Linked DNA regions of Luteolibacter yonseiensis. The protein of the gene in region 1 interacts with the protein of each later gene in a pairwise test. Links are inferred from orthologs where the notes say so. Each region holds a gene or a part of one and is shown on either strand. Other genes may lie near its edges. The genes, in order: dnaE and dnaX.

Region 1 (16,253 bases):
CCATAAGGCCTTGGTGTGGTGGGGGATGACGCCGCCACGGCCCAACGCTTCGGACAGCTCGGAAAACCCGAGGTCGTGGAGGGAGCGTTGCGGCAGGTCGTTCACGCCCGAATGCAACCCCGGTGGATTGGGCATTCAAGCGTGATTTTTCAAAAACGACCCGCCGGTTTCGCGGAAGGTGCTTATTTCAGGACCTTGACGCGGATGTTCTTGTAGAGGGTGGTGCTGCCCTTGTCGTGGGCCTGGATGGCGAAGGTGCCGCCGTCAGGGAGGAGCTTGCTGTCTTCCTTGGCCTCGTAGTCCACGAGTTCCTTGCCGTTCACCTTGATCTTCACCTTGTCGTTCTTGACGATGATGACGTATTCCATCCACTTGTCGTCCTCGAAAGCCTCGAGGTTTTTCACGGTGTTGTAGAGGCCGCCGGATTTCTGTGGATCGCTCTGGGTGTTGTTCACCTGGACCTCGTAGCCGCTCGGCCAGCCTTCCTTGAGGAAGGTGGTGTGGATGAAGAATCCGCCGTTGGAATTCTTGCGGGTCATCACGTCGAGGCGGACCTCGAAGTTCTTGAATTTTCCGTCGTTCACCTTGCCGTCATAGAAAAGGTGGCAGCGGTCGCCGTTCGCCTTGATGGCGCCATCCTCGATCGAGAAGGCTTCGGGGGACTCGTTGACCTTCCAGCCGTCGAGGGTTTTTCCGTCGAAAAGGGAGACGAAGCCCGGTTCGGTTCCTGCGGCAGACAGCGGCGCGACGAGCGCGGCGATCACGGCAAACATGGTAAACAGTTTTTTCATGGTTCGCAAACTACGCCACGGAACCAGACCGGCTATCAAGAGAAACCCATTCCCCGTTCCGGCAAATTTGTTCCCCCTGTGGCGGTCCGGTTCTTGCTAACAAAGGGTGGATCGGCTACTGCATCAACCGATGAGCGACTGGTACTACGCAAAGGACGGAAAACAGAACGGACCCGTGAGCCGCGGGCATCTGGCGGAGCTGCTGCAAAATGGCACGCTGGATCCGGCGAAGGATCTGGTCTGGACCTCGACGATGAGGGATTGGCTTCCGGCGGCGCAGGTTCCTGAATTCTCGACCCGGACGGCGGACCCTTACAGCACTCCGGCCAGCTCATGGATTCCACCGGTCCCGGGCGAGGCGGGTGTGGCGCTGGATGAGATACCTCCCGGCAGCGATCCGATCAACGTGATGGCCTGTGCGAAACGCGGCTTGGATCTCACGGTCAGGAATTTCGGGATGATCCTGCTGATCGGAATCATCTATTTCGCGATAACCATGGCGGTCGGCAGCGTTTTAGGGGCGGTGGATGTCGCCATGGGGTGGGGGGAAACGACCCATCAGGTCTACGACGGAAGCAGCGGTTTCACGTCGAATTATTATTATCAAACGGGCAGTCCCCTGAACTTTCTGGGAAACCAGGTGCTGGCGATCTTTCTTTCGCTGGGATTCACCCGCATCACCCTGAATCTGGTTTCAGGTCGTGAGTTTTCCATCGGCATGCTTTTCGGTGAAGGACAAAAACTGCTTCCGGCGATCGGTGCCACCATCCTCTACTCGCTCATGGTCGGACTCGGACTCCTGTTGTTCATCGTGCCCGGGATCTACCTGGCCCTGCGTTTCGGCTTTTACCGGGCCGCCATCGTGGATCGGAATCTGGGGGTGCTGGAATCCCTCCGCTACAGCTCATCCCTCACCACCAACAATCGTTTGAGCCTGTTCGTGTTGTCATTGCTGACGATTTTCATCATCCTGGCGGGCATGCTGGCCCTTTGTGTGGGACTGCTTTTCGCCATCCCCGTGGCGTCGTTGGCGTGGGTGGTGGCCTACCGCTGGCTGCAATACGGCCATCGTGCGGCGGAGGACCATCCCGGCACGCAGACCCCCGTGCTTTCGACAGGAAACCGCGGAGTGTAATTTCGCGCCAGCCGCCGCTTGCCCTCTCCGGCGGTCTGGCTAGATTCGCGCCGTCCCGATGTCAGATTCTTTCGTACACCTTCACTTACATACCGAGTTTTCCCTGCTGGATGGCATGGTCCGTATCAAGGACCTTGCGAAAAAAGCCAAGGAATTCGGAATGCCTGCGGTGGCGATGACCGACCACGGGAACCTCTACGGTGCGATCAAGTTCTACCAAGAGTGCAAGAAGGCCGGGGTGAAACCCATCTTCGGCTGCGAGATCTACCTCGCGCCGGGGAAGATGGAGGACAAGAAGGACCTCGTGGGCCGAAAACGAGCGACCCACATGACCCTGCTCGCGGAGACCAACGAGGGCTGGAACAACCTCAGCAAGCTCGTTTCCAAGGGAAACCTTGAAGGGCTCTACTACGGCAAACCGCGTGTGGACCGCGACGCGTTGCGCGAATATTCCAAAGGAGTCATCTGTCTGACCGGCTGCATTTCCGGCCCGGTGAACGAGTGGCTCCGCGCCGGTGACGAGGAAAAGGCCCGCGAGACGCTGGCAGAACTGGTGGACATCTACGGCAGGGAGAATACCTACGTGGAAATCCACAACCACGGTCTTGAACCCCAGCGTCTTGTCACGCCGTCGTTGCTGAAGCTGGCGGCGGAGTTCGGCCTCAAGCCTGTCGCAGCGAACGACGTCCATTTCCTGAACAAATACGATCACGAGGCGCACGACGTGATGATCTGCATCGGCACCGGGCACCTGCTCATCGATGAAAACCGCATGCACTACACGCCGGAGGTCTATTTCAAGACCGCCGAACAGATGCGCGAGCTTTTCGCCGATATTCCGGGTGCCTGCGATGCCACTCTGGAAATCGCCGAACGTTGCAATGTCAGCATCAAGCTGGATTCCACCAGTTCGGAAAAATACCCGCAGTTCGGCACGCCGGACGGCAGCCCGCGCGAGGAATACCTGATGCGTGTCTGCCGCGAGGGCACCGTCCGCCGCTACGGCGAGGAGCGGGCGAACAGCCCGGAAATCGCGGATCGTCTGAAATACGAGGTGGATACCATCAACCAACTCGGTTTCGCCTCCTACTTCCTCATCACCGCCGACTTCATCCAGTGGGCGCGGGACAATGACATTCCGGTGGGGCCGGGCCGGGGATCGGCGGCGGGCTCGCTGGTTTCCTACGCCATGGGGATCACCAACATCTGCCCGATGCGGTTCGGCCTGTTGTTCGAGCGGTTCCTCAACCCCGAGCGTGTCAGCCCGCCCGACGTCGATATCGACTTCTGCCAGAGCCGCCGGACGGAGGTCATCCAGTATGTCCGGGAGAAATACGGCGAGCGCAGCGTTTCCCACATCATCACCTACGGCAAGCTGGGCGCGAAGAGCGTGCTGCGCGACGTCTGCCGCGTCATGGGCATTTCCTATGGCGAGGGCGACCGCATCGCCAAGCTCATCGAGGCGAAGCCGGACATCAAGCTCAAGGACGAATACGAGTCCAAGCCCGAGCTGAAGGAACTCATCGAGAGCAGCTCCACCTACCAGCAGCTCTGGAGCTACGCCACCAAGCTGGAGGGACTCGCGCGGAACGTGGGCGTCCACGCGGCGGGTGTCGTGATCGGTGACAGGCCGCTCGACGAACACGTCCCGCTGACCCGGGGAAACGAAGGGGAAGTCGTCACCCAGTACGACATGAAGGCCATCACCGACGTGGGTCTCCTGAAAATGGACTTCCTCGGTCTGAAGAACCTTACCGTCATCCAGGAGGCGGTGAACCACATCCGCAGGCACACGCCGGATTTCGACATCGAGAAGGTTTCCCTGGAGGACTGGAAGACCTTCGAACTCCTCAACCGCGGCGAGACGATGGGCGTGTTCCAGCTTGAATCCGGCGGCATGGTCGAGACCTGCCGCAAGTATGCCATCGAGAAAATCGACGACATCATCGACCTTCTCGCCGTCTATCGCCCGGGAGCCATGGTCTTCATCGACCAGATGCTGGACGTGAAAAAAGGCCGCACGCGGGCGATGTACGAGCACCCGTTGCTGGAAACCGTCGCGGGCGACACATTCGGCGTCATGATCTACCAGGAGCAGGTCCAGAACGCGGCGAAGGTGCTGGCCGGTTACTCGCTCGGCGGTGCCGACCTTCTCCGCCGCGCCATGGGTAAGAAGGACCCGGTGGAAATGGAAAAACAGCGCGCCAAATTCGTCGAGGGCGCGGAGAAGACCAACAACATCGGGAAAAAGCTCGCCGACCAGATTTTCGACAAGATTGCCATGTTCGCGGGATACGGATTCAACAAATCCCACTCCGCCTGCTACGGCCACATCTCCTACTGGACCGCCTACCTGAAGGCGAACCATCCGGTCGAGTTCATGGCCGCGCTGCTTTCCAACGAAATCAACAATACCGACAAGATCGGCGTTTTCGTGGCCGAATGCCACCGCATGGGCATCGAGATCCTGCCGCCGGACCTGAACGCGTCCCAGCTCCGGTTCGCTCCCGAGGTCACTCCGAACGGCTCCAAGGGCGTGCGCTACGGTCTCGCCGCGATCAAGAACTGCGGGGAAGGAGCCATGGCCCTGGCCATCGCGGATCGTGAGAAAAACGGAAAATTCAACACCCTCGACGACTTCGCCTCGCGCCTGGACTCGAAGGCCGTGAACAAGCGCATCCTCGAAAACCTCGCGAAGGCCGGAGCCCTCGACTGGACCGAGGAGACCCGGGCCGGGATCTGCGCGCGGCTCGAGCAGGTGGTCGCGTCCGCATCCTTGGTTCAGAAAGACCGGGCGTCCGGCCAGGTCTCGATGTTCGATGCGATGGATTTCGCCGCCCCCGTTGCGAAGAGAAAGTCGCAGCGCTCGGAACCCGCCGTTCCGGAGTGGAGCAAGGACGAGCGCCTCGCCCACGAGAAGGAGCTGCTGGGCTTCTATGTCACCGGGCATCCTCTGGACAAGTTCCGCAATGTCATCGACTCCAGCAAATACCGCAAACTCGGGCTCATCGACGATCTCGACCTGAGCAATCCCCGCGAGAAATTCCCCTTCGCGGGCATGGTGCGCTCGCTCGAGGCGAAGACCACGAAGACCGGGAAGCCCTTCGGAGTGCTGGTCCTGGAAGATTTCACCGGCAGCGCGGAAATCATGCTGTGGGGGGAAACCTTCGTCCCCGCGCGTGACGCTGGTCTGCTGGAACCCGGGAAAATCATCAGGCTCAAGGGGGCGATCCAAGTGGACGACCGCACCGGGGGCCGCCGCATCACCGGCAACGAGGTGGGAGAACTGAAGGCGAGACGTGCGTCGGGCAACAACAAGGGACCGGTCGAGCTCATGCTCTGGACCACCCGCCACAGCGAGCGCGACCTCATCGACATCAAGGTCGCCCTCACCGAGCACCCCGGAACCACGCCGGTGCTGCTGCATTTCCAGAACAGCGCGGGCCGCAGGATCACGGTGGCCGCCGGAGAATCCTACAATGTGAAACGTTCCGATGACTTGGAAGAAGCGCTCGGGCGGTGGTTGGAGGAGTGATTTTTTGCACGTAGTCTTGCCATTTATGGCATCTTCCGTGCGTCCGGAAAACGTCTCAAAAGGCCGGACCACAAATGCGAAATCACCCTTCACATCTGGACTGGAACCGTCACCCGGTCACGTGGCTTCATAGTCTCCTGACGATAGCCGGATCCTGTCCAGAAACGGATAAAACGATCCGGCATCCGCGACTTCCTTTCCAAAAGGCGTGCTCATGTAATTGCTGGAGGGGATCATCCCCACGCGTCCCAAATCCAGCCGGTCCGCATCCCAGCAGGTGCCGATGGTCGGGTTCTCCGCAAACTCTCCGTCCGTATGCCAGGTGCAGGCATAAACCAATGATTCGAAAGCGGCGTCATCAAGCTCGAAGAGCACGCCCCGCAGGCTGGCAGCATATTCTCCGCCCCGGCGACCGTGTTGTGGATCGGTGTATTCGTTTTCCCTTTTCGCATCGTGGAACCAAGCGAACAACCGCACCACCAGAATGTCAGCGCCGGTTTGGGTGGCGAGCCAAAGTCCGTTCTGCTCGACGCGCCTCCAGTGATCCGGTCCATGGGCCGAGTGCGGACCACCGTGGAACTGGCTGCTGACGGTGGCGGTCAATTTGTCGAAATCGCACCAGCGGGAGGAACTCATGCCGGGGATGTTGGTTTGATTCCTGCGCAACCGACAGTCGAAAATACGCAAGCAGCCGCTGGCGGGGAAACGTGCGCGTCCGATAGTCTGACCCCATGACTTTCATTCCAAACCTGCCATTCCGCTTTTCCCGCCGGGTCCTTTTCGCCGCAATCACCGCGTTTTCGATGAATGCCGCATCCGCCCACTCGGTGTGGATCGAGACGCTGGAGGGAAGACTCCTGGTAAGGTTCGGCGAGGTCGGGACGGAGTATGAGAAATCCCCCGGCTACCTGGACCAGTTGGAACTGCCGAAGGTGGCGGATACCAAGGATGGAAAGATCACGGTCGAGAAAGGGGCCGACTTCTTCCTGCTCAAGGATGCCAAGCCTGCCGAAGCATCGGTGATCTCCACGAAATTCCCCGTGATGGAAAAGCCCGCGACGGAGAAGAAGCCCGCGAGCGCCCGCTGGCCGCAGTTCTACGCCCGTTGGCAGGTGGCTGGTGCGGCCGTGACACCTGTCTCGGTGCTGGACATCGTGCCTGCTGCGGAAGGTGGAAAAGCGACGGTTTATTTCAAAGGCAAACCGTTGCCGGAAGCCGAGCTGACACTCATCAAGCCGGATGGAAAAGAAGTCGACCTCAAGGCGGATGCCGAGGGCGTGGTGAAATTCACAGCGGAGGGCAAGGGGTTGTTCGTGCTGAGCGTGGCGGGTTATTCCGAAACCGCCAACGGCACTTATGAGGGCAAGAATTACACGGTGATCAGTCACAATTCCTCGCTGGCTTGGAACCAGTGATCTTGGGAAAAGGTCGTTTCGATCCCATCACGAAGGACGGTCGAGGAATCGGAGAGTCAGACTACGGCCGGCCCGGCCGCAACGACGGGAAGCAATAGAATGCCGCCGCGGTTCGGCCTTTCCGACATTCGCGCCAGCCCGGCGTCTGACAGGTCGGCCGTAGTCCGACCCTCCGGTGGTATGGAAACCGGCATGATGTCCACCGCGCCCTTGGACCGCTCTATTTCACCTGGATGCGCATGAACCCGCGGGCCGGGTCCAGATTGCCCAAAGGGATGCTCGCTTCCCGGATCTGGTACGTCGATTGGGTGGAGATGGGTTGATCGTTGATGCCGATGCCGGACCAGGTGGTGAGATCGCTGCTCCAGAAGGCCTGGCACTGGAGATCGGTGGCGGCAAGGCTGCGCGTGTAGGTCAGCCGGAGGAATTCTCCGTCCTTGACCATGACAGGCAGTGCGGACGCGGCATTTGGCACGGTGGGATCGAGGGCCAGGCCGCGCTCGACCAGATTCGGGATGCCGTCGTGATCCGGGTCCGCGAGATCGGCGGCCGCGCCGGAATTGACCGGGTCCTGGAAGTGGAGGTTCCGCCAGATGTCACCGGGGGTGGTGATCGGATGATTGAAGATTTTCAGGTCATCGATGGCCCCGGCGAAGAAAGCCCCGCCGTAGAGGGTGCTGCCGAGGCGGATGCCTCCTGCGGCGTTGCGTGGTCCGGTCGGTCCGGTGTCGCTGGCCTGGAGCTGGCCGTCGACGTAGAGCTTCATCGCACCCGTCGCGCTGACGCGCGTGGCGGTGACATGGTGCCAGAGCCCGTCGTTGACGGCCGTGGTGGAGAGAATGGTCTTGTCCGGATTGCCGATGCCGAAGCCGACCTTGTTGCCGACGAGGGCGACGCCCCAGTCCGCCGCGGCTCCGGGAATTTCGGAATCGATGATGGATTTTCCCGCATACCATTGGCCGGTGGCTCCGGTGGCGGTGGTTTTCATCCACCAGCTGAGGGTGAAATCGCCGCTGGCGGTGGCGGGGATCCGGATGAAGCTGCCGGTGCCATCGAATTGGGCTGCCTGGCTTCCGATTTTTCCCGGGACGTAGGTGATGGCGGTGGAGGTGCCGGGGTTGTTGAAGGGACTGGAATCGCCGGCGTTTCCATCGAGAGGGTAATGGGCGACGACGGCTTGGCCGACGGTGGCGAGGTGGGTGATCTCGGCGGGACCGAGGATTCTATTGTAGATCCGCACTTCATCCAAGCTGCCATTCAGGAAACCCGTCACGCCCCCGATGCTGCCGAGACGCATTTTGCCGGGGGCGGTGCGGGCTCCGGTCGGACCGTTGCCGCTGGCCTGGAGCGAGCCGTCCACGTAGAGTTTCATCGCGCCCGAGCCGGTGTCGAGGGTGGCGAGCACGTGGTGCCAGACGTTGTCATTGATGGCGACGGTGGAGGTGATGGTGATGTCGGCATTTCCCACGCCGAACGCGGCCTTGTTGCCGACGAGCGCGAGTCCGAAGTCCTTGGCGACTCCGCCGACCTCTCCGTCGATGAGGCCCATGCCTTGGTACCATTGGCCGGTTCCCGCGGTGGCGGAGGTTTTCACCCAGCAGGCGAGGGTGAAATTCGTGTCCACCGGCGCGGGGAACTCGATGGATCCGTTCGTGCCGTTGAAGGTCGCGGCTTGGGCGTCCACCCGCCCAGTCGAGTAGCTCACGCCGCCGGAGACGGTGCCGTGAAGCCCGCGCCCGCTGACATCCCGCGCGCTGCCATCGAGCTTGAATTGTGCCATCAGGGTGCCCTGCGGCTCGGGGGGGGCGACCTCGTCGAAGACCCATTCCTGGTTCAGCGCGTTGATGTCATCATAGTATTGGGAGATGTTGGTTCCATTGCCGGTGGCGTTCGGTCCTCCTTCCACGTCGATGATCATGTTCGAGCTGTTGCGGTTGAAGAGCTTCGAATAGATGCCGCCGTAGTGGAGGATGCGCCACTGCTGGTTCGTCCCGCCGGTGTCGTTCCAAGTGATGATGTTTCCACCGGCCGCGGTGGAATAGGCGGCCACCTCGAGGGCCTTCCCGCTGGCGGCGTTGAGGAATTTCCAGTATCCTCCGCCGACGTAGGTGGCGGTCCATTTTTGTAAATCCGAGCCGGAAAGAGGGTTCTGCCGGACGTTCGCACCCGCGGTGGCGTCGGCGGCTTCCATCACTTTCTGGCTGAGGCGGGAGCGAAGGACGTAGGTGCGGCCGTTTCTCACCGGGCAGGCCCGGGCCGGATCGCTCTCGGTCCACCATTCGTCGTAGTTGGAGATGCCGTCCCCGTCCATGTCACCGGCCGCCGGTTGGGCGGTGGAGCCGGTTTTGTAGCGCTCCCACTCGTCGGACATGCCGTCTCCATCACCATCCTGGAAGCCCATGTCGAACCGCATCGCCTGGATGAGCCGGGGCAGGCGCAGGCGGGCAACGGGGTTGTCCTCGCTGCCGTAATTGAAGCCATACGGATAATAGTGGACGCCGGAGCGGCGCAGCTCCGCGCCCGGACCATCGTAGAGCTTGATGAGGTTCCGGGTGGCGGCACCGGTCCAGATGCCACCGCCGTCGAACTGGTTCTCCCACTGCCACGTGGTGCCGCTGCCCAGGTAGTGGGCGATCTCGTGCAGGGCGACCTGCGTGCTGATGGAACCGCCGAATTTCAGTTCGCCGTTGTAGCTCGCCTCAGCCGTTGGAACCCCGGGATGCCACGCGACGTTGATGTTGACGTCGATGTTGGTCTGGGCGTTGTAGATGGCCACCGCTTCGTTCATGACGGCGGTGATTTCCGCGCGTTTCGCGGCATTGTCCTCGAAAACGTAGCCGATGGTGTAGCTCAGCGCTTGCGACGGCGCGACGCTCCCGAGCCACAGCAGCGGGGCGACCTTGAAAAATGTGGAGACAATACGGCAGGGCGGGGTCATGGAGAGAAGCGGGTTTTCAGTGGGTTTCAGACCCCGGGGGGCCGCCTCTGGAAAAGGAGGGGGCAACGGGTTGGGTGCCCGTGGATCAGTGGTTGGATCATCGCCCGGAACCTTCATCCTCCCAAGGGAAAGCTGCCCCCATGATCGGGGGGGAGCGGAAACGACTCATTTTGAATCCTTTCCACCACTCAATCGGGTAGTTTCGTGGACGCTGGGGAACGTCTCCGAAAAAAATCCCTTGAATTTGACTAAAAGGTAAACTATTAAAAACGCATGGGACGCAAGAGCGACGCCAAAGAACGCCTGCTGGAGGCTGCGCTGGATCTGATCTGGAAGCGCAGTTACGGCGTGCTGACCATTGACGCCATCTGCGAAAAGGCCGGAGTCAAGAAGGGGAGCTTCTATTACTTCTACGACTCCAAGTCCGCCCTCGCCGCCGCTGCCCTCCACGAGAGCTGGTATGCGTGTGGGAAAGAGACATGGGACAAGATTTTCTCCGCCTCGTCCGCGCCCTTGGACCGCATTTCGGATTTCATGAGGACGGTTTACGAAGGCCAGATCGAGGTTCAGGAGGAACACGGTCAGGTACTGGGTTGTCCTTGTTTTTCAGTAGGTTCCGAGACGAGCAGTGAGGACGAGGCCGTTAGTGAAAAGGCCCGGGAGATCCTCGGCCAGCAGCTTCGTTACTTCGAGTCCGCCATTCGTGACGCGCAGGCGGAGGGGCTGATCGCTCCTGGCGATGCCGCGAAAATGGCGAAATGCCTGTTCTCATTTTTTGAGGGCAGCCTCGCCCAGGCACGCATTCACAACGATCTCAGCTACCTCCAAAGCCTGCCCGAGACATCGAGAAACATGCTCGTCGGTTATCAGGCGGCAACCGCTGGCTAAAAAATTTTCGCAATTTATTGTTTACTAAATAGTCAACTACAAATCAAACGCTTACGAATATCGCCATGAATCCAATCATCATCTCCCGCTTCTGGTCACCGATCGCCGCCCTCGCCGTGGTGGGCGGCCTCGGAGCCGTCACCTATCATTTCACCAATCGTGCCACCGCGGCCGAGGAAGGCGGCGCTCCGGTCGCCATGCCGCCGCCGAAGGTGACCATTGCCGCCGTCGAGCAGCGGACGGTGGTGGATCATCAGGAATTGCTGGGCCGGGTCGAAGCCATCGAGTCGGTGGAGGTGCGGCCACGGGTTTCCGGACACATCGAGGAGGTGCGTTTGAAGGCGGGCCAGACGGTGGCGAAGGGGGAGGTGTTGTTCCGTATCGATCCGCGTTGGTACAAGGCGCAGTATGACATCGCCGCGGCGGTGGTGGAGCGGGGCAGGGTCCGGGTGAAGATCGCGGAGAACCAGGCGCGGCGCACCACCGACCTGCTGGCCACCCGCGCGGTCTCCATCGAGGAGGCGGACGTCCGTGAATCGAAGCTCGCCGAGGAAAAGGCGGACCTCGCCGCAGCCGAAGCCACGCTTGCGAACGCGCGGCTGGATCTTGAATACACCGAGGTGAAGGCCCCCATCAGCGGACGGGTCAGCCGGGCGTATGTCACGGCCGGCAACCTGATTTCCGGCTCGCCGGGCAGCGGCACCCTGCTGACGACCATCGTTTCGGATGGCGACGTGCACGTCTATGCGGACATCGACGAGGCGACGCTGCTGACCTTCAACCGTCTCAGCAGGGAGAACCGGATCGTGACCACGGAAGGTCGGGTGCCGGTGGAAATGGAGCTGAGCGACGAGCAGCAGTTTTCGCGGCGCGGCTACATCGAGTCCACCAACAACCGCCTCGATCAAGGCACCGGCAGCCTCGTGCTGCGGATGGTTTTCCCGAATCCCGACGGCAAGCTCATCCCCGGCCTGTCGGCCCGCGTGCGGCTTCCGGTGAGCGCCCCGGAGCCCGCGTTGTTCGTCAACGAGCGTTCCATCGGCACCAACCAGAACCAGAAATACGTCTTCACCGTCGCTCCGGACAACACGGTGGCCTACCGCACGGTGAAACTCGGCCCCGTGGTCGACGGCAAGCGCGTGATCCGCGAAGGCATCGCCGCCGGTGACCGCGTCATCACCAACGGCCTCCAGCGCGTGGCCGCCGGTGCGAAGGTCGATCCACAGCTCCAGTGATCCCATAATCCTCCCCCCTCTCCCCCCGGCGAGCCCCTCATTTACCAATCACAGGCGAACCACGCCCATTTTCTGCCATGAACTTCTCAGACTTCTTCATCAAACGACCGATCTTCGCGGGCGTGCTATCGATCGTGACCTTCCTCGTCGGGGCGATCTCCCTCTGGACGCTGCCGGTCAGCGAGTATCCCGAGGTCATTCCTCCCACCGTCGTGGTGCGCGCCGTCTACCCCGGCGCGAACCCGAAAACCATCGCCGAAACGGTCTCCACGCCGCTGGAGCAATCGATCAACGGGGTGGAAAACTCGATCTACATGTTTTCCCAGGCGACCAGCGACGGCGTGATGACGCTGACGGTCACCTTCAAGCTCGGCACGAATCCCGACGACGCGCAGGTGCAGGTGCAGAACCGCGTGGCGCAGGCGCTGCCGAAGCTCCCGGAGGAAGTCCGGCGGCTGGGCGTGACCACCATCAAGAGTTCGCCGGACCTGACGATGGTCGTCCACCTGCTTTCGCCGGACAACCGCTTCGACGACATCTACGTGAGAAACTACGCGACGCTGCAGGTGCGTGACGTGCTCACCCGCCTGCCCGGCGTCGGCCAGGTGCAGCTCTTCGGCTCCGGCGACTACGCGATGCGGATCTGGCTGGATCCGAACAAGGTGGCGGCGCGCGGGATGACCTCCGGCGACGTGGTCGCGGCCATCCGTGAACAGAACGTCCAGGTCGCGGCGGGAGCCGTCGGCCAGCAGCCGAACCCGCAGTCGGCGGACACCGAACTGCTGATCAACACGAAGGGGCGTCTTGTCACCGAACAGGAGTTCGAGGAGATCGTCGTGAAAATCGGCGAGCACGGCGAACGAACCCTGCTGCGGGATGTCGCGCGCGTCGAACTCGGCGCGTCCGAATACGCGCTGCGCTCGCTGCTCAGCAACAAGACCGCCGTCGCGATTCCCATTTTCCAACTTCCCGGCTCCAACTCCATCGAGCTCTCCAACAATGTCCGCAAGACCATGGAAACCCTGAAGGCGGATTTCCCGGATGGCCTCGACTACAAGATCGCCTACGACCCGACCGTCTTCGTCCGGCACTCCATCGACGCGGTGGTGCACACGCTGCTGGAGGCGATCCTGCTGGTGGTGCTGGTGGTGATCCTCTTTTTGCAAACCTGGCGGGCCTCGATCATCCCGCTCGCCGCCGTGCCGGTCTCGCTGGTCGGCACCTTCGCGGTCATGCACATGCTCGGCTTCTCGATCAACGCGCTTTCGTTGTTCGGCCTCGTGCTGGCCATCGGCATCGTCGTGGACGACGCCATCGTGGTCGTGGAGAACGTGGAGCGGAACATCGCCCTCGGTTTCTCACCGGTGGAGGCCACGCGGCGGGCGATGCGAGAGGTGACCGGGCCCATCGTCGCGACAGCGCTGGTGTTGTCCGCGGTGTTCATCCCCACGGCTTTCATCAGCGGCCTGAGCGGCCAGTTCTACAAACAGTTCGCCATCACCATCGCGATCTCCACGGTGATTTCCGCGTTCAACTCGCTCACGCTTTCCCCCGCGCTCGCGGCGCTTCTGCTGCGTGACCACCATGCGCCGAAGGACGGGCTTTCGAAGGTCATGGACAAGGGGCTCGGCTGGTTGTTCCGCCCGTTCAACCGCTTCTTCGAGTGGGCTTCCGAAAAATACTCCGCCGGGGTGGCGCGGTTGATCCGCCGCAGCGCCATCGCGCTGATCGTGTATGCCGGGTTGATCGCCCTGACCTTCCTGGTGTTCAAGAAAGTGCCGTCCGGCTTCGTGCCCGCGCAGGACAAGCAATATCTCGTCGCCTTCGCCCAGCTTCCGGAGGGTGCCTCGCTGGAGCGCACGGACGCGGTCATCCGGCGCATGGGTGACATCATGCTCAAGCACCCCGGCGTCAGCGACTCCATCGCGTTTCCCGGGCTTTCCATCAACGGCTTCACCAACAGCCCGAACTCCGGCATCGCGTTCGTGAACCTCAAGCCCTTCGAAGACCGCAAGGGGGAGGGCATGTCCGGTCCGGAAATCGCCGCGCAGCTCAACAAGGAGTTTTCGGAAATCCAGGACGCGTTCATCGCCGTCGTTCCTCCGCCTCCGGTCAACGGACTGGGCACGACGGGCGGCTTCAAACTCTACGTGGAGGATCGTGCGGGCCTCGGCTACGACGAGCTTTTCACCGCCACGCAGGCCCTGGTCGCGAAGGCGAACCAGACGCCGGGACTGGCCGGCGCGTTCTCCGGATTCACCGTGAACACGCCCCAGCTTGAGGCCGAGATCGACCGCGGAAAGGCCAAGCAGCAGGGCGTGCCGCTTGGGAACATTTTCGAGGCGATGCAGATCAACCTGGGTTCGCTTTATGTGAACGACTTCAACCGCTTCGGCCGGACCTACCAGGTGGTGGCGCAGGCGGACGCCAAATTCCGCACGAACGCGGAGGACATCACCAAGCTCAAGACCCGCAACCTGGACGGCAAGATGGTGCCGCTCGGCTCCGTGATGAAGGTGAACGAGACCTATGGTCCCGACCGCGCGATGCGCTACAACGGCTACTCCGCCGCGGAGATCAACGGCGGCCCCGCCCCCGGATACAGCTCCGGCCAGGCCGAGGCCATCATGGAGAAAATCGCCGCCGAGACACTGCCGAAGGGCATGGTGCTGGATTGGACGGACCTGACCTACCAGAAGATCATCGCGGGCAACACCGGCATGGTCATCTTCCCGCTCAGCATCATGCTGGTGTTCCTGGTGCTGGCCGCGCAGTATGAGAGCTTCCGCCTGCCCTTCGCGGTGCTGCTCATCGTGCCCACCGCCCTGCTCGCCGCGATGACGGGCGTCTGGCTCACGGATGGCGACAACAACATCTTCACGCAGATCGGCCTGATCGTGCTCATCGGCCTCGCCGCGAAGAACGCGATCCTCATCGTGGAGTTCGCCGTGAAGCTGCGCGAGGAAGGCAAGGGTGTCGTCGAGGCCGCCGTCGAGGCTTCGAGGCTCCGCCTGCGTCCCATCCTGATGACCTCCATCGCCTTCATCGCGGGTGTGTTCCCGCTGGTCGTCGCAAGCGGCGCGGGCGCGGAGATGCGCACGGCGATGGGCGTCGCGGTGTTCGCCGGGATGATCGGCGTCACGTTCTTCGGACTGTTCCTCACCCCGATCTTCTACGTTGTGCTCGAGAGGGTGGGCGTGAAGAAACCACAACCGGAAATCCAATCATGAAATCATTTTCACTTCTGACATTCCTCCTTCTCGCCGCCTGCAAACCTCTCGGGCCGGATCATCAGACGCCCGTCATCAATCTTCCCGTGTCGTTCTCGAACGGCGGGGTGGATTGGACAAAGCGCTCGCCGGATTCGCTGCCGAAACCCCGTTCCTGGTGGAAACTCTACAACGACGGAACCCTCGATGGTCTCGTGGAGCAGGCGCTGGCGAACAATCAGGAACTGACCGGAGCCGCCGCCCGTGTGAAGCAGGCGCGCGCGCTCAGCCGGGCCGCGCGGGGGCGCTATTTCCCGAGCATCGACATCGGGGCGTCCGCCTCCCGCTCGAAGTCCCGCGACAACGGGGTGGAGAACAACGTCAGTGTTCCGGGGGATCTCTCCTACGAGCTCGATGTCTGGGGAAAGGTCCGCCGCCAGGTGGAATCCGCCAACGCCCTGGCCGACGCGAGTCAGGAAAATTTCAGCGCGCTGCGGCTTACCGTCGTCGGGGAGGTCGCCCAGACGTATTGGGCGCTGCGGGCGGTCGATGCCGACCGCGACCTGCTCGCCCGGACCATTGAATTGCGGCGGAAAGGGTTCGACATCATGAGCCAGCAGGAAGGCGCCGGTTCCATCAGCGCGCTCGATCTTTCCCGGGCGCGCGGCGAGGTCGCGACGGCGGAGGCGGAGAAATACCGCTTGGACCAGGACCGCATCGAGCTGCAGAACGCGATCGCCGTGCTCACGGGACGTGCGGCGGGCGGCTTGTCCCTTCCCGCGAAAACCGAACTGCCCGGCCCTCCATCCGTTCCCGTCAGCCTGCCGTCCGAGGTGTTGCTCCAGCGTCCCGACATCCGCGCCGCCGAACGTCGTGTCGCCGCCGCGAACGCGGACATCGGTGCGTCCATCGCAGCCTACTACCCGTCGTTTCAAATCAACGGCAGCGGAGGATTCTCAGCAGGGTCGGGTGGCCAGCTTTTCAAATCCTCCGCACTGGTATGGGCCATCGGACCCAATGTGTCCGTTCCCATCGTGGATCAGAAATTCCTGCGCGACCGCAGGGATGCCGCCATCGCTGCTCACGAGGCGGCCGGCGCGGAATACC
Region 2 (15,204 bases), on another replicon or contig:
CCACTTTCGGAAATTCCCCCACCCTCCGCGCATGCGGTATCTGATTCTCCTCTGCGGTTTGGTGATCCTGGCGATGGGCGGGGTGGCGATGGCCACGCTGGCGAAGACCGACGGCCAGGGATTTCTCTACGGCGCGCTGCAGCTCGGCGGCGGACTCCTCATCTGCGGGATCTTCACCTTCAGGATGCCGTGGCACGGCATCATCGGCGCGGGTGTGATCTCGCTGCTGGGCACCGCCCGGGGATTGGGGAATGTGCCGGGGCTGGTGAAATTTCTCGGTGGAAACCGTGATCACGGCACCACCCCGCTGCTGGAGCTGGGCGTGACGCTTATCTGCTGTCTCCTGATGCTGCGGGTGCTTGTGGTGCTCCAGCGGGAGCGGGTGCGCCGGATGCTGGAGCAGGGGGAGTGACCGGAGGAGTGCTGGCTGGCGCGGCGGGTGCCGTTGTGCCGGGTGGATTCGCTGCTGGCTTTTCCGGTGCCCCCGCCGGCTTGGAAGGATCCGGAGCGGTCGCGGGAACCGGGTCCGGAGGGGCAGGAGCCAAGGCCGGAGCCGAGGCCGGGGGCGCGGGTTTCGGCAACAGGTCCTGCCATTGGTGGAGCTGGTAGCCATCGCCAAGGCCGCCGATCTCGCCGAGCAATTCGTGGCAGCGGTTGCGCCACTTTTCGTAATCCGGCGGGGTTTTCTCGGCCTCACGGCTGCCGGGGAAAACGACGTAGCTGACCTTCAGGTCCGAGACCGGACGGCTGTAGGAACTCGCCTTCGGGTTGATTTCCTTGGCCATGCGGAGCGATGCCTCGCCCACCTTGAAAACCGGACCGCCGTCGCCGACGATGGATGGGTAGAGCTTTTTATCGTAAACCACCACCGCGTAGTCGCCCACCTTCGGCGTGAACGAATCATTCGCACCCAGCAGATTGATCGGGATGACGATGAACGGATCATAATCGGCGATCAGGAAGCTGCGCCCCTTGAGATCGTCGATGCCGCGCTTGAGATACTGGATGCGGTCGCGCAGCCACGCCTTGCGCGCGGCAGGGGTGGCGGCGGCGGCGAGCTCCTTCTGGGCCGCCGTGACGCGGCGTTCCCAGCCCTCGACCATCGGATTCGGAGTGGCGGTCTTTTTCGGCCAACCGTAGCTGGTGAAAGGCTGGTAATGCGGGGAATTGACAATCTCGTCCGGCATCGCCGGCAGGCGGTCGCCGTCGGAACCGTCCGAAACGACGTCCATCTCCGCCTGCATGAAGAACACCTTGCGGCCGTTGGCGGCGGTGAGGTTGAGGATGGTCTCGCAGTCGTAGATGTTATGCTTCGTGAGGAGTTCGTTGAGGGTGTTCGCGTCGGTGCGGACACGGGCCGCCTTGTTGTCGTAGAGCCTGCCGAACCAAGGCGAGACCTGGGCCTTCTCCACCATCGGCGGCAGGCCGGGCAGGATTTTCGATAGACCGGGACTGGTTGTTTCCAGCTCGGCGAGGGTTTTCGCAGCGGTCGGCAGGCGCAGGGAGAGCTGGTAGCTCGCGGTGTAGCTGGCGTCGTCGATGCGCTCCTTCGAGGCGATGCCGCCCTTCCCGATCTTCACCTCGGTCTTGAAAGGAATCCCGGAACGGAGCTTGCGGACATCCGAGAGCGGTCCGAGCTCCGGTTCGGCCTTCGGCTCCGGCACCTCCTGTTCCGACGCCTGCTTCATCGCATCCTCGTGAGACTTCCGCAGCGCCGCCATGCGGGACTCGTATTCCTTCTCCAACTCCGCGGTGATCTGCGCCTCCGCCTGGCGGAAAATGTCGTCCTTGTCCACCGAGGCCGCCGCCGGCTTGGGCGCGAAAATTTCCTTCAGTCCGCGCTTCACTTTCGCGGAGTTCAGCCCGGCGACGATACCCACCCCGATGATGCCCAGGTAGATCACATCTTTTATTCCGAACCAGCGGACCGCCCGTTTCCGTTGGTTTTTCGTTTCCCGTGGTTCGTTCATTTCCCCTACCCTAGCCATTTCCCGTTCACCATCAATCCCCGTCCGACAAAGTTTTGCGGATCCATCAGGTGACGAATACGTCACAACTGAAACGTTTTTATCCATGGACAAACCCTCCAAGGGAACATGGGAGTGGCGGGTGCCAACGCGTCCCGTTCCACAGGCCCCGTCTTTTTTGAAAAACCCACATGTCCCAATCAAAAGCCCGCTCGTCCTGGCGCGTGACCGCGTTATCCACCCTACTCTCGTTGTTCTGCGGCGCGGGCCTGTCCCAAGGGGAACTGATCCGCCCGGACGTCGGAGCCTACTATGACGGCATCCTGCCGCCCGAAGCACCCGCCGTGGCTTCGGACTGGTCCACGGTGCCCGCCTTTCCCAACCTCTCTTTTCTGAACCCGCTCGGGCTCACCCACATCCCGGGAACGAACAAGCTGTTGGTATGGGAACGGGAGGGCAAGATCTGGGCGTTCGACAACGACCCCGCCGTCACCACGAAGACGCTGGTCGTGGACCTGTCCGCGAACGTGCAGGGCTGGGACGATTCCGGGCTGCTGGGGCTCGCGGTGCATCCGGATTTCGAAACCAACCGGCAGATTTACGTGTGGTACGTCTGGCGCGGGGGGATCCAGGGAGGAACGGGAGACCTGGGACCGGTGCTCGGAAGCGCCACCACCCGTCCGCCGACCAATACTCCGAACCGCAACCGGCTTTCCCGTTTCGTTCTGGACGGGAATTTCCAAACACCCAAGGCCAGCGAGGCGGTGGTCATCGACCAGAAGGACATCAGCGTCTGGCACAACGGCGGCGGGGTGTTCTTCCACCCGCAGAACGGATTCCTCTACATCACCAATGGCGACGACACCGATCTCACCAACACCCAGCGCATCGACCGCGGCCTTTTTTCCTGCGTGATGCGGATCGATGTCGACAAACGGGGCGGCTCCGTCAGCCACGCGCCGACGCTCCGCCCTGTGAACGAGGTCAGTCCGAACTGGCCCCAATATTACGTGCCGAACGACAATCCGTTCGTGGGCCAGCCGAACTCGCTGGAGGAGATCTACGCGATCGGCCTGCGCAGCCCGCACCGGATGACCATCGATCCGGTCACGGGCCGGATCTTCATCGGCGATGTGGGTGCGGACACGCGTGAGGAGGTCAGCGTCATCGATCCGGGCGATGCGGCGGGACTGAATTTCCAGTGGAACCGGATCGAAGGCGCGGGACGCGACCTCACGGCACCCTACATCGGCGTCAACAAGCGTCCGATCATCGACTACCCGCACGGAACAGAGGACGGCAGTTGCGTGATCGGCGGCTACGTTTACCGGGGCACCCAATTTCCGGAACTGATCGGTAAATACATCTTCGGGGATAACATGAGCGGGCGGATCTGGTATCTGGACGAAAGCACCAGCCCGGCGAAGAAAGTGCTGCTGGCCACCCTGCCGGACGGGCCTGGACCGAATTCGGGCAACGACTACCGGGGGCTGGGTTCCTTCGGGCTCGATGCCTATGGGGAAATCTACCTGTGCCAGCTCAGCAGCGTGGACGGACGGATCTTCAAGCTCAAACGCGGTGGCGCGCCTCCCGGAACCCCGCTGCCCTCGACACTCAGCGCCACCGGCTTCTTCAGCGACACGGCGGCGCTGGTTCCCAGCCCCCGCCTGCTGCCGTACCAGATCAACGCTCCGTTCTGGTCCGACCATGCCGTGAAAAGCCGTTACGCCGCGATCCCGAACGGCACCACCGTGGGATTCACTGCCCAGGGCGACTGGGATTTCCCCACCGGCAGCGTCCTCGTGAAACATTTCGATCTGCCGGTGAGCGACCTCGATCCCGCCGTGCGCAGGCGGCTGGAGACGCGCTTCATCGTGAAGAAGGCGGACGGCTCGGTCTATGGCGCGACCTACAAGTGGCGCGCCGACCAGAGCGATGCCGACCTGCTGGATTCCTCACTGACGGAAAGCATCCCGATCCAGACCTCCTCTCTCGGTGCTTTCACCGGCCAGGACATCGGCAGCCCGGCGCTCGCGGGATCGACGACCCGGGAGGGAAGTTTCATAACCATCAAGGCGGGCGGCACGGACATCTGGGGAACCAGCGACCAGTTCCACTTCGCGAGCCAACTCCGCACCGGCGACTTCGATGTCTCGGTGCGCGTCGAGTCGGTCACGCAGGCCGATCTTTATACGAAAACCGGGCTGATGGTCCGCGATTCGCTGGCACCGAACGCCCGCCACGTCATGGCGCTGGTTTTCCCGAGCAACGCGGCGCGCAACAATAACAACGGCGGCTACGAATTCCAATACCGGGCGACGACCGGTGGCAACGCCACCGCGCTCTACCCGCCGGCTCCGCAGCCGTTGGTGAGCTATCCGAACACCTGGCTGCGCATGAAGCGAGAGGGCGACACCTTCATCGCCTATTCCAGTGCCAACGGTTCCGACTGGAGGGAATACTCCCGCACGGTGCTGGCGCTGCCCGCACAGCTCCATTTCGGCCTCGCCGTGACAGCCCATACCGGTAGCCCTACCACCACCGCGAAGTTTGAAATCGAGACGCGCCGCCAGAATTGGTATTACCCGAGCAGACAGGACTGCGTCACCTGTCATAACTCCCAGGCCGGCGGTGTGCTGGGACTGAGCAGCCGGCAGTTGAATCTCGACACCCGCTATCATGGCGGCGATTTGGAAAACCAGCTGAGAGCCTGGAGCCACGCCGGGCTTTTCCACAACGGTCCGGATGATTCGGAAATCCCGGCACTCCCGAAGCTGGTTCCCGCAGGCGACACCACCGCCTCCCTTGAGACACGGGCCCGCTCCTACCTGGACGCGAACTGCTCGAACTGCCACCGCCCGGGTGGTGTGCACGCCCTTTGGGACGCCCGCTTCCAGACGCCCTTCAGCCTTCAGGGCATCAACTACGGCACCGTCGTGAACAATCTCGGCAATCCCGACGCAAGGGTCGTGGTGCCGCAGAACCTGCCCGACTCCATCCTCCACTATCGGGTCAACCGCGTGGGAGAAAACCAGATGCCGCCGCTGGCAAAAAACCAGGTCGACGAGCAGGGCGTCGCGATGCTCGCCGCATGGATCCAATCCCTGCCGACGGAGAACGTGGAAGCGCCTTCCCTGCTGGCCGCGGTCGCCCGTTCCCATACGAGGGTGGACCTTTCCTGGCAGGACAACTCGGACAACGAGAGCGGTTTCTCCATCGAACGCTCGACCGACAACGTGAACTTCACCCGCATCGGTACGGTGGGTTCCGGCGTGCGCGCCTACAGCGACCTGAACGCGGAACCCTTCACCACCCAATACTACCGGGTGGCGGCGTACGCGGTGTATGTCACGTCCGCCTACTCCGATGTCCGGTCGGTCACTCCGGACATCGGCCCGCCGGCACCTGAAGTGGTGGTCCGCTCGGGAACCATGATGATCCCGAACAATGATTTCACCCCGGGCGATCTGCCGGGGGTGACGGATTTCGGCGGCGTGAGAACCAACGCCAGCGTGACGCACACCTTCTCCATCGCGAACATCGGCAACGCACCGCTCACCCTGACAGGAACACCACGGGTGGTCGTCCTCGGACCCGACGCGGCCTCCTTCCCGGTTTCCCTCCAGCCCGGGACCGGCACCATTGCCGGTGGGGCCTCCACGGCGTTCGGCATCCGCTTCTCACCGCAGGGAACGGGAATCAAGACCGCGCTGGTTTCCATTCTCTCGGATGATCCGGACGAACCGGTGACCACCTTCGCGATCACGGGAGAAGGTGTCTCCAGCGATCTCGCCGCCTGGTGGAAATTCAATGAAGCCTCCGGGACGACAGCCTTCGAAAGCGCCGGAAACAGTCTGACGGGAACCCTGACGGACCCGCTTCCGGCCTGGTCGGCGGCAGGCAGGCTTGGCGGAGCGATCCGTTTCACCGGCGAAGTCAACCAGAGTGTGACCGTGGCGAACCATTCCAGCCTGAACCCCACCTCGGCGATCACGATCACCGCATGGGTATGGGCGGAAGACTGGAGCGGCAACCGCCGCATCCTCCAGAAGGGCAACACCGACAACCAATACCGCCTGCTGGCGGAAAACGGCAAGCTGGTCTGGGACATCGAGAATGTCGGCCGGATCGAAGCGGACCTGCCAGCGACCGAAAACTGGGCCCACCTCGCCGCCACCTACAACCGGACGGCCATGCGTCTCTACGTCAACGGTGTGCAGGTCGGCGTGCTGAACAGCACCGTGGCGATGCCGACCACCACCAACCCGCTCTACATCGGCACCAAGACACCGGGATCCACCGCGGGTGATCACTTCAATGGCTACCTGGACGATCTCCGCGTCTATTCCTCCGCCGTCTCAGCGAGCGACATCGCCATGATGGGAAGGAACTCCGGTGTGGTCGAGATCGCGACGAGCGATGGAACCGCACAGAAAGGCACGGGTGACGCGGGAGCGATCTCGATCACGCGGACAGGCGATACCGCTGCGGACCTGCCGGTGACTCTTTCGCTGATCCAAGGCTCGGGCCAGGCGGTGCTGGACACCGATTTCAACCTGAGTCCGGCACTGGCCGGATTCGAAATCCCCGCAGGCCGGAGCGTTGCCACCGTGGTGGTGAATCCGATCAACCGTTCCGTCGTGACCGGACCGCTGGATGCCACCGTCCTGCTGGCCCAAGGGACCGGCTACTCGACCGGTCCCACCACAATCGCCCGCGTGCGGGTGCTGGACACCCCTTACCATCAGTGGAAAATCTCTGCATTCGGAGGACTCGCGGCAGCGAACGGCCCCGCTGCGGGTGACAACGCGGACCCGGACATGGACGGCCTGGCGAACCTGCTGGAAGGAGGACTCGGCGGCGATCCGCTGGTTTCTGATTCCTCGATCCTTCCGGATGTGAACGTGGAGTTCATCGACGGGCAACTCTACCTGACCTCCTCCTACACGAGGCCCCGCCCCGCGATGCCCGGACTGACCTACCTGACCCGGACATCGGACACACCGGCGGGCGGTGCCTGGCAGGATGCCGTGCCGCTGACGGGGTATCCGCAGGACAACGGCGACGGCACCGAGACGGTGAAGGTCCGGTCGGCCCTGCCGGTGGGTGCGGGCCCAAGCCAGTTCATGCGGCTGGAAATCGGAAGGCAATGAGAGACATCGGCCATTTTTCCGAATCCATCACCGACTGTCCAGCAAGGTTTTCCGTCGATTTTTCGGATTCGTGAAAAGTCGGTCATGACAAACCCGGCTTGATCCCTACACTCCGCGCCGTGAGTTACCAGGTCTTTGCCAGAAAATACCGCCCAAAAACCTTCAACGACGTGCTCGGACAGGATCATGTCGTGAGGACGTTACGCAACGCCATCGCCCAGAAACGGCTGGCCCACGCGTATCTTTTCGTCGGCCCGCGCGGCACCGGCAAGACCTCCACCGCCCGGATTCTCGCGAAGGCGTTGAACTGCACCGGCGGGCCGAACGCGGACTTCGACCCGGACGAGGACGTCTGCGTCGAGATCGCGGAAGGACGCTCGCTGGATGTGTTGGAAATCGACGGTGCGTCGAACAACGGCGTGGAGCAGGTGCGGGACCTGCGTGAGTCGGTGCGCTTCGCGCCGGCGCGCGGACAGTTCAAGATCTTCTACATCGACGAGGTCCACATGCTCTCGAACGCGGCGTTCAACGCGCTGCTCAAGACGCTGGAGGAACCGCCGCCGCACGTGAAATTCATCTTCGCCACCACCGAGGCGAACAAGATCCTGCCCACCATCCTCTCACGCTGCCAGCGCTTCGACCTGCGCCCCATCCCGACGGAGACCATTGCCGCGCACCTGTCGCACATCGCGAGGGAGGAAGGCATCACCCTCGATGAAACCGCCGCGTGGGCCGTCGCGAAAGGCGCGGACGGCGGCATGCGCGACGCCCAGTCGATGCTCGACCAGCTCGTTTCCTTCTGCGGGGACAGCATCAACGAGGCGAACGTGCTCGACGTCTTCGGCTTCACCTCGCGGGAAAAGGTCGCCTCGCTCACCCAGACGCTGCTCTCACGCAACAACCCCGCCGCGCTCGCGCTCATCCAGAAGGAAGCCGAGAGCGGCCGCGAGCTTTCCCAACTCCTCGGAGAACTCATCGGCTGCCTGCGCGCCCTGCTTGTCGCCAAGCTCGATCCCTCCGCCGACGGCGAAGGCATCCCGGCCCACCTGTGGACCGCTCTCCTCACCTCCGCCGACGAATACGCGCCGGACCGCATTCTTTCCGCCATCGACGTCTTCGCCGAAACGGAAGGCCGCATGAAGTGGGCGACGAACAAGCGCCTGCACTTCGAGCTGGGCGTCATCAAGGCCATCCAATCGCTGGGGGAAGTCCGCATCACCGACGTGATCAAGGTCCTGACCAAAGGCGCGGATTTCATGCCGGCCGCCGGGTCGATCGTCCTCGATCCACCGAGGGGCGCCGCAGGTCCAGCCGCTTCCGCTGTTGCCGCCAGCCCTCCAGCCACCCCTGCACCGGTCGCCGCCGAAGAGAAACCAGCGCCGGAGCCCGTCGCAACCGCTGCGGTTTCCACTCCCGCGCCGGAACCAACACCTGTCGCGGCCGCCCCAGCGAAACCACCGGCCGTTGCAGCACCTGCTCCGGAACCTACGCCTGTTCCCACACCCGCGACAGCGTCCGAACCGGACCTTTCCACCATTCCCGTCGCGAAGGAATGGAATCCCGCTCCGCAGCAGAAAGCCGTGGAGGAATCCGCCCCGGTCGCCACCAAACCGCGCATCACCGGAGGGCTCTCCGCCTTCGACCTGATGATCGCCGAGGCACCGGAAGTCAGCGAGATGCCGACCGCCACCGAGCCGCCACCATGGCAGAACGAGAAGCCCGCCGCACCCGTCGTGGAAAAAGCCCCGGAACCCGTGGCACCCGCACCGAGCATCACCGAGGACGCCTTCTACAACGACCCGCTCATCCAGGCCGCGCTGGTGAAGTTCGAAGGAAAAGTGGTGGCCTGAGAAGGGACCTTGGTGTTCCTCTTTTCATCGTGCCTGATTTTTCGAAATCCATCTTCACCGATCCCGGACCTGACGCCCCTCATCAGGCATCCGTCCCCGGGCACTGCCCTCGACCGCGGACGATCCCACCCATCGCCGATGAAAAAACTTCTCCAGCTCATCCGTGACACCGGGGTCTGGGCGCCCGTCGCGGTGCTCGTTTTTCACGAATTCGCCTCCGTAAAAGGCTACCGCACGCAGATCGACTGGATCAACCACTTCTCCGGCGGCCTGGCGTTTTCTTATTTCGCCTGGAAAAACATCCCGTTCCTCGTCCGCTGGATGGGCACGCCCACCGTCCCCGGCAGGCTGGCGGCCACATTCCTCGCGGGCTGTTCCGCCGCGATCTGGTGGGAGATCGCCGAATTTTCATCAGACGTTTTCCTCGGCAGCAGAATCCAGCGGAGCATCCATGAAACCATGGTGGATGAAATCAACGGGGTTCTCGGCACCATCACCACCGTCGGCATCCTCGGCGTTCGGGAATACCGCAGTCAGAGGAAGGTTGCGTGAAATTCCACATGATGAGTCTCGATCAACAAGGTTTCCTCCTCATGCGCCCCCTCACCCTCCACGCATCCTCCCAAGCCTCCGCACCTAAACATAGACGAGTGCTGCATTTCGTTTACCATTCCGGCGCGGCCATCACCGAAACCTGGCACAGGGCCGTGTAACTCCTTTTAAATCATTCCATGAACATCCAGAAACTGATGAAACAGGCCCAGCAGATGCAGGCGGGGCTCGCGGCGAAACAAGAAGAACTCGCCATCCAGACCGTCACCGCCTCCGTCGGCGGCGGCAAGGTGAACGTCATCGCCACCTGTTCCGGCGACGTGCTTTCCATCAAGATCGACCCGTCCGTGATCGATCCGGGCGACGCGGAGTTCCTGGAGGAACTCGTGCTCAAAGGCGTGCAGGAGGCCATCTCCAAGGGTAAGGAAACCGCCGCCGCGGAAATGAAAAAGCTCACCGGCGGGCTGAACATCCCGGGCATGTGAGAGCTGAGATCCTGAATCTTAAATCATAAATCCCGAACGGAGAGGAAGAAGCCGCTGTATTTTCAAGAAATGCTCCGCATCTCTCCTCTTCCGTTTGGAATTTGATCCTTGGGATTTAAAAATTTTCTCTCCCCGCATGTCCACCTTCTGCCGCTTCCTCGGATGGCTGGTGGTCGGACTTTCCCTGGTGCTCCACCTTTTCACGGTCTACACCTTCGCGCTGCAACCGGACCGGTTCGCGGCCTTCACCGTGATGCCCATCTGGCTATGGGGTGGCTTCGGGATGTTGTTGTGCCTCGGCGCGTTTTATTTCCTGCGCGCCCGCTTCTCCCTCCTCATGGCGGGCGTCTGGGCCGTCACCCTGCTCGTCGGCGCGGATGAGGCGCACGCGCTGCTGAACATCGGGAAACCGCCCCCCCTGCCCGGCCGTGCCGCACCTTATGAGGGGAGCCCCACCCTGCGGGTCGTCACGCTGAACTGCTCGACCTTCATCTATGGAAATCCTGCGGCGGACCTCGCCGTCTGGCAGCCCGACATCGTGCTGCTGCAGGAAGTGGAACCTCACCTGGCCCGCCAGATCGCGGATACGCTTTACGGCGGCCGGGGCGATCTCCGCTTCCATGCGGGCAATGCCATCGTCACCCGCTGGAGGATCACGCGGGACCTTCCGAATACCGACCGGAACCGCCGCGCCCTGCAGGTCACCGTGCGCACGCCCGGCGGCCAGGAAATGGAGGTTGTGAACATCCACCTCCCCAGCGCCTCCACGGACCTGAGACTTTGGCGGAAATACGCATGGTCCGCGCACCGGGTGAACCGCGCCACCCGTCTGGCCGAGCTTGCCGTCACCCGCAGGTTCCTCGCCGGATCCACTCATTTCCCCCACAAGGCGACCATTCTGGGTGGGGATTTCAACGCCCCCGCTTCGGACATCGTCCACCGCACGCTCGCGCCGGATCTGGTGGACGCCTTCGGTGCGGCGGGGACCGGCTGGGGAAACACCTTCCAGCGCCGCCTGCCGATCCTCCGCATCGACCACATCTACGCCACCCGCCATTTCGTCCCGGTCCGCAGCCGTGTCGTCGCCACCCGGAACAGCGACCATCGCATGGTCATCGCCGATTTTCTCGCGCCCACAAGACGCTCACATTAAACAAGCGTTTGACTTTTTGCCCATCTGGGTCTTTTTGCAGGAAAAATCATCGGGAATAAAACCTGCTCTCCGCTCTCTTTCGAGAGGTTGGTCCGGCGGGAAATGGTTCCCCTGATACAGCTTCAGCGCCTTCTTTTTTTGTCATGTGGATCGTCCTCTTCGCACTTCGTTACAAGTACACCATCGGGGTGCTGGCCATTTTGATCCTGCTCTTCGGCATCATGTCCGGGAAGCGGATGTCCACCGACATCCTTCCCCGCGTCGATAGCCCGGAAATCACTCTCGTCTGGAACTACAACGGCCTGAACGCGGCGGAAATGGCGTCGAAGATCACGTCCTTCTCCGAGATCGCCACGCTGAACAACGTGGACGACCTGCAGGAAGTCCGCTCGGAGACCTCGAACGGCATCGGTCTCGTGAAACTGCGTTTCCAGCCCTACGTGAACATCAACACCGCGATGTCGCAGGTCACCGGCGTTTCCCAGACCATCCTGCGCCGGATGCCCACCGGCACCACGCCGCCGCTTGTCATCCGCACCAGCCCGTCCAGCGTGCCTATCGTCCAGCTCGTCATGTCCTCGGACACCATGACCAGCGGCCAGCTCTTCGACTACTCGCGCCTCGCCCTCCGGGCCCAGCTCCAGAGCGTGCCGGGCATGCGGATCTCCCTGCCCTACGGTGGGGCGGCCCGCCAGATCATGGTGGACCTCGACCCGGACGCGCTGAACGCCTACGGGCTTTCCGCGGCGGAAATCACCGCCGCCGTAAGCCGCCAGAACCTCACCCTGCCCTCCGGCAGCCTGCGCGAGGGAGGCCGCGAGCTTCCGATTGAAATCAACGCCAGCCCGGAAACCATCCAGGCGTTCCTCGATCTCCCGCTGCGCTCGGTGGAGGGGAAAATGATCCTGCTGCGGGACGTGGCGAACGTCCGCGACGGCGAGGCCGTCAGCACGAACATCGCCCGTCTGAACGGCCAGAATGCCGTCATGATCTCCATCCTCAAGCTCGGCAGCGCGTCCACCGTGGACATCATCGACGGCATCATGGAGCGCCTCCCGGAGATCAGGGCCTCCGCGCCTCCGGGCATGAAGATCGAGCCGATCTTCGACCAATCGATCTTCGTCCGCGCGGCGGTGAAGGGCGTGGAGCATGAGATCCTGCTCGTCGGCGGACTCGTCGCTTGTGTGGTCCTGCTTTTCCTCGGTTCATGGCGCTCCACGCTCATCGTGCTCACCTCCATCCCGCTCGCGCTTCTGTGTTCCATCTTCGGACTCAGCCTCATGGGAGCCACCTTCAACCTCATGACGCTCGGCGGACTGGCGCTTGCGATCGGCATCCTGGTGGACAACTCGCTGGTAGAGATCGAGAACATCAAGCGCCAGATCGCCCTCGGCAAGGACGTGCGCACCGCCATCATCGACGGAGCGCGGGAGGTGGCTTTCCCGGAGTTCGTTTCCACCATTTCCATCTGCATCGTCTTCCTGCCCATCTTCCTGCTGAGCGGCACTTCCTCCTACGTCTTCCGTCCGCTCGCGCTGGCGGTGGTGTTCGCGATGATCGCCAGCTATCTGCTGGCCCGCACACTGGTGCCCACGCTCGCCTCCATCATCCTGCCTGCGGAACTCCGCGCGGAGAAAAAGCGGGCGGGCCGCAAACCCGGCGGACTCTTCCGCATCCACCACGCCATCGAGCACGGCGTGGACCGCCTCGCGGAAACCCAGGGCCGCATCCTCGGCTTCCTGCTCCGGCACAAGTGGATCGCCATCATCCCCGTGCTCGTGGCCGCCGCCATCGGTGGATTTTCCGCGCTGAACTCCGGCCGCGAATTTTTCCCGAAAACCGACGCCGGCCTCATCCGCCTCTTTGTCCGCACGCCCAGCGGCATCCGCATCGAGGACACCGCCCAGGTCATGGCGGACATCCAGCGCGAGGTGCGCGGCCTCATTCCCAAGGAGGAGTTGCAGTTCGTTGTGGAAAATATCGGCACCCCCAGCTCCGTGAACCAGGCATGGGTGGAGACCACGGCCATCAGTTCCGCGGATGGTGAGATCCTCGTGCAGCTCGCGGATGAACACGGCCCCAGCGAGGGCTACGTGGAAAAAATCCGCACCATGCTCGCGGAAAAATTCCCCACCGTGCAGTTCTTTTTCCGCCCGGCGGACGCCACCAGCCAAACCCTCGCCTCCGGTGCGCCCACCACCTTCGAGGTGCGCCTCATGGGACGCGATGTCCCGGGCAACCTCGCCCTCGCCCGTGAGCTGAAGGAACGTTTCGCCAAGGTCCCCGGCGCGGTGGACGTCACCCTGCGCGAGGTGCTCGACCAGCCCGGCTACGCCCTGCGCATCGACCGGGCCCGCGCCGCCAGCTTCGGCATCAACGCCCAGGACGCGGCGAACGCCCTGCTCGCCGCGCTCGGCAGCGGCGGCTCCGTCGCGCCGAACTTCTGGTCGGATCCCGCCACCGGAGCGGCCTACGACGTCCAGGTCCTCGCCCCGCCCGCCAGCCTCAAGGCGGTGGAACAACTGCTCAATCTCCCCATCCGTCCCTCCACAGGCGGCAGCGCGGCGGTTCCCCTGCGGTCGTTCGCCACCGTCGTGGAAAAACGCTCGCCCGCCAGCGTCAGCCGCACTTCGCTGCAGCCGACCTTCACCGTCGTCGCGAACGCCTCGGGCCGCGACCTCGGCAGCATCACCGCCGATCTCGAAAACATCCTCACCGACCTGCGGAAAAAGCTCAAGCCCGCGAACATCATCGAGCTCACCGGCCAGGCCGCGCTCATGGAGACCGCCTACGGCGAACTCATCGGCGGGCTCGGCCTCGCCGCTTTTCTCGTCCTGCTGGTCATGGTCGTGAACTTCCAGTCCTGGACGCTGCCTTTCGTCGCCATCGCCGGACTCCCCGTCTCCATTTCAGGCGCTCTCTTCGGACTCTGGATCACCGGCACCCCGCTCAGCGTGCCCGCGCTGATGGGCATCATCATGGTCGTCGGCGTCTCCACCGCGAACAGCGTGCTCGTCAGCAGCTTCGCCCGCGACCGCGTGGACCAGGGGGAAACCCCACACGACGCCGCCATCGAGGCCGCCACCACCCGCCTCCGCCCCGTCATGATGACCGCGCTGGCCATGATCCTCGGCGTCATCCCCATGGCACTCGGCCACGCGGAAGGCGGCGAGCAGAACGCCCCGCTCGGCCGCGCCGTCATCGGCGGACTGCTCTTCGGCACCTTCGCCTCGCTTTTCCTCGTCCCTGTCGCCTTCGCCGCCGTCCGTGGCTACACCGCCCGCCGCGAACTCCGCAAAAAGGAGGAAGATGCCGATGCTCCGGAAGCGTCGGAAACCTCCACCAGCCCCGTCATTTGAAAATTTCCATGAATTCTCCCATCGTCTCCCGCGCTCTCCTGACCCTGCTTGCCGCCACCTCGCCGCTCGCCGCCCAGGACAAGGCGGACATCCCGACCGTCCGCACCGTGCAACCCGCCGCCAGCGTCGGTGCCGTCGCCTATGAAATCCCCGGCCGCACCGAACCCATCGAGCAGGCCACCCTCTTCACCCGCGCCACCGGCATCGTCAGCGAGCGGAAGTATGACATCGGCGACCGCGTGAAGACCGGCGACGTCCTCGCCATCATCTCCGCGCCCGAGATCGACCGTGAGGTGGAAGCCGCCCGCGCCTCCGTCGAGCAGGCCCTCGCCCGCGCCGACAACGCCCGCCAGAACGCGGACCGCACCACCAATCTCCTGAAATCCCGCGCCGTCTCGCTCGAGGAATCCGAACAGCGCACCTCCTCCGCCAATGAAACCGACGCGGCCCTGCGCCTCGCCCGTGCCGAACTCGCACGCGCCGAGGAAATGCAGAAATTCTCCAACGTCACCGCCCCCTTCGACGGCACCATCACCGCCCGGAACTTCGATCGCGGAGACCGCATGCGTGGAGATTCCTCCACCGCGGAGGGCTGGCTCTACCGTCTTTCCCGGTTGAACTCGCTGCGTTTCATCATCAGCGCCACCCCGGATCTCGCCCTACGCCTTAAGGACGACAGCACCGC

Evidence for each region.
Region 2: the proteins of dnaE (region 1) and dnaX interact in binary tests that used the Escherichia coli proteins (3 or more experiments, as listed by UniProt). The link is inferred for Luteolibacter yonseiensis from one-to-one orthologs.

What each region holds. Positions count from the first base shown.
Region 1 is NZ_JAENIK010000009.1:9,661-25,913, forward strand. What follows is about bases 1,638-5,661. They hold dnaE (DNA polymerase III subunit alpha), read left to right. Parts: upstream 1,638-1,984; coding sequence 1,985-5,461; downstream 5,462-5,661. Other genes in these bases: JIN84_RS07715 (GYF domain-containing protein), read left to right, coding at 1,638-1,926; JIN84_RS07725 (HD domain-containing protein), read right to left, coding at 5,579-5,661. In the rest of the region: dual-specificity RNA methyltransferase RlmN, read right to left, coding at 1-135; JIN84_RS07710 (3-keto-disaccharide hydrolase), read right to left, coding at 183-791; more of JIN84_RS07715, read left to right, coding at 922-1,637; more of JIN84_RS07725, read right to left, coding at 5,662-6,097; JIN84_RS07730 (hypothetical protein), read left to right, coding at 6,193-6,876; JIN84_RS07735 (LamG-like jellyroll fold domain-containing protein), read right to left, coding at 7,097-9,814; JIN84_RS07740 (TetR/AcrR family transcriptional regulator), read left to right, coding at 10,088-10,702; JIN84_RS07745 (efflux RND transporter periplasmic adaptor subunit), read left to right, coding at 10,768-11,937; JIN84_RS07750 (efflux RND transporter permease subunit), read left to right, coding at 12,015-15,167; JIN84_RS07755 (efflux transporter outer membrane subunit), read left to right, coding at 15,164-16,253. UniProt on the Escherichia coli protein: DNA polymerase III is a complex, multichain enzyme responsible for most of the replicative synthesis in bacteria. This DNA polymerase also exhibits 3' to 5' exonuclease activity. The alpha chain is the DNA polymerase catalytic subunit.
Region 2 is NZ_JAENIK010000013.1:377,487-392,690, forward strand. Bases 6,620-9,594 are described here. They hold dnaX (DNA polymerase III subunit gamma/tau), read left to right. Parts: upstream 6,620-7,218; coding sequence 7,219-8,970; downstream 8,971-9,594. Other genes in these bases: JIN84_RS22010 (PQQ-dependent sugar dehydrogenase), read left to right, coding at 6,620-7,120; JIN84_RS22020 (DUF2238 domain-containing protein), read left to right, coding at 9,109-9,522. Also shown: JIN84_RS22000 (hypothetical protein), read left to right, coding at 32-412; JIN84_RS23320 (glycoside hydrolase family 75 protein), read right to left, coding at 330-1,970; more of JIN84_RS22010, read left to right, coding at 2,159-6,619; JIN84_RS22025 (YbaB/EbfC family nucleoid-associated protein), read left to right, coding at 9,702-10,007; JIN84_RS22030 (endonuclease/exonuclease/phosphatase family protein), read left to right, coding at 10,144-11,160; JIN84_RS22035 (efflux RND transporter permease subunit), read left to right, coding at 11,304-14,519; JIN84_RS22040 (efflux RND transporter periplasmic adaptor subunit), read left to right, coding at 14,528-15,204. UniProt on the Escherichia coli protein: Part of the beta sliding clamp loading complex, which hydrolyzes ATP to load the beta clamp onto primed DNA to form the DNA replication pre-initiation complex.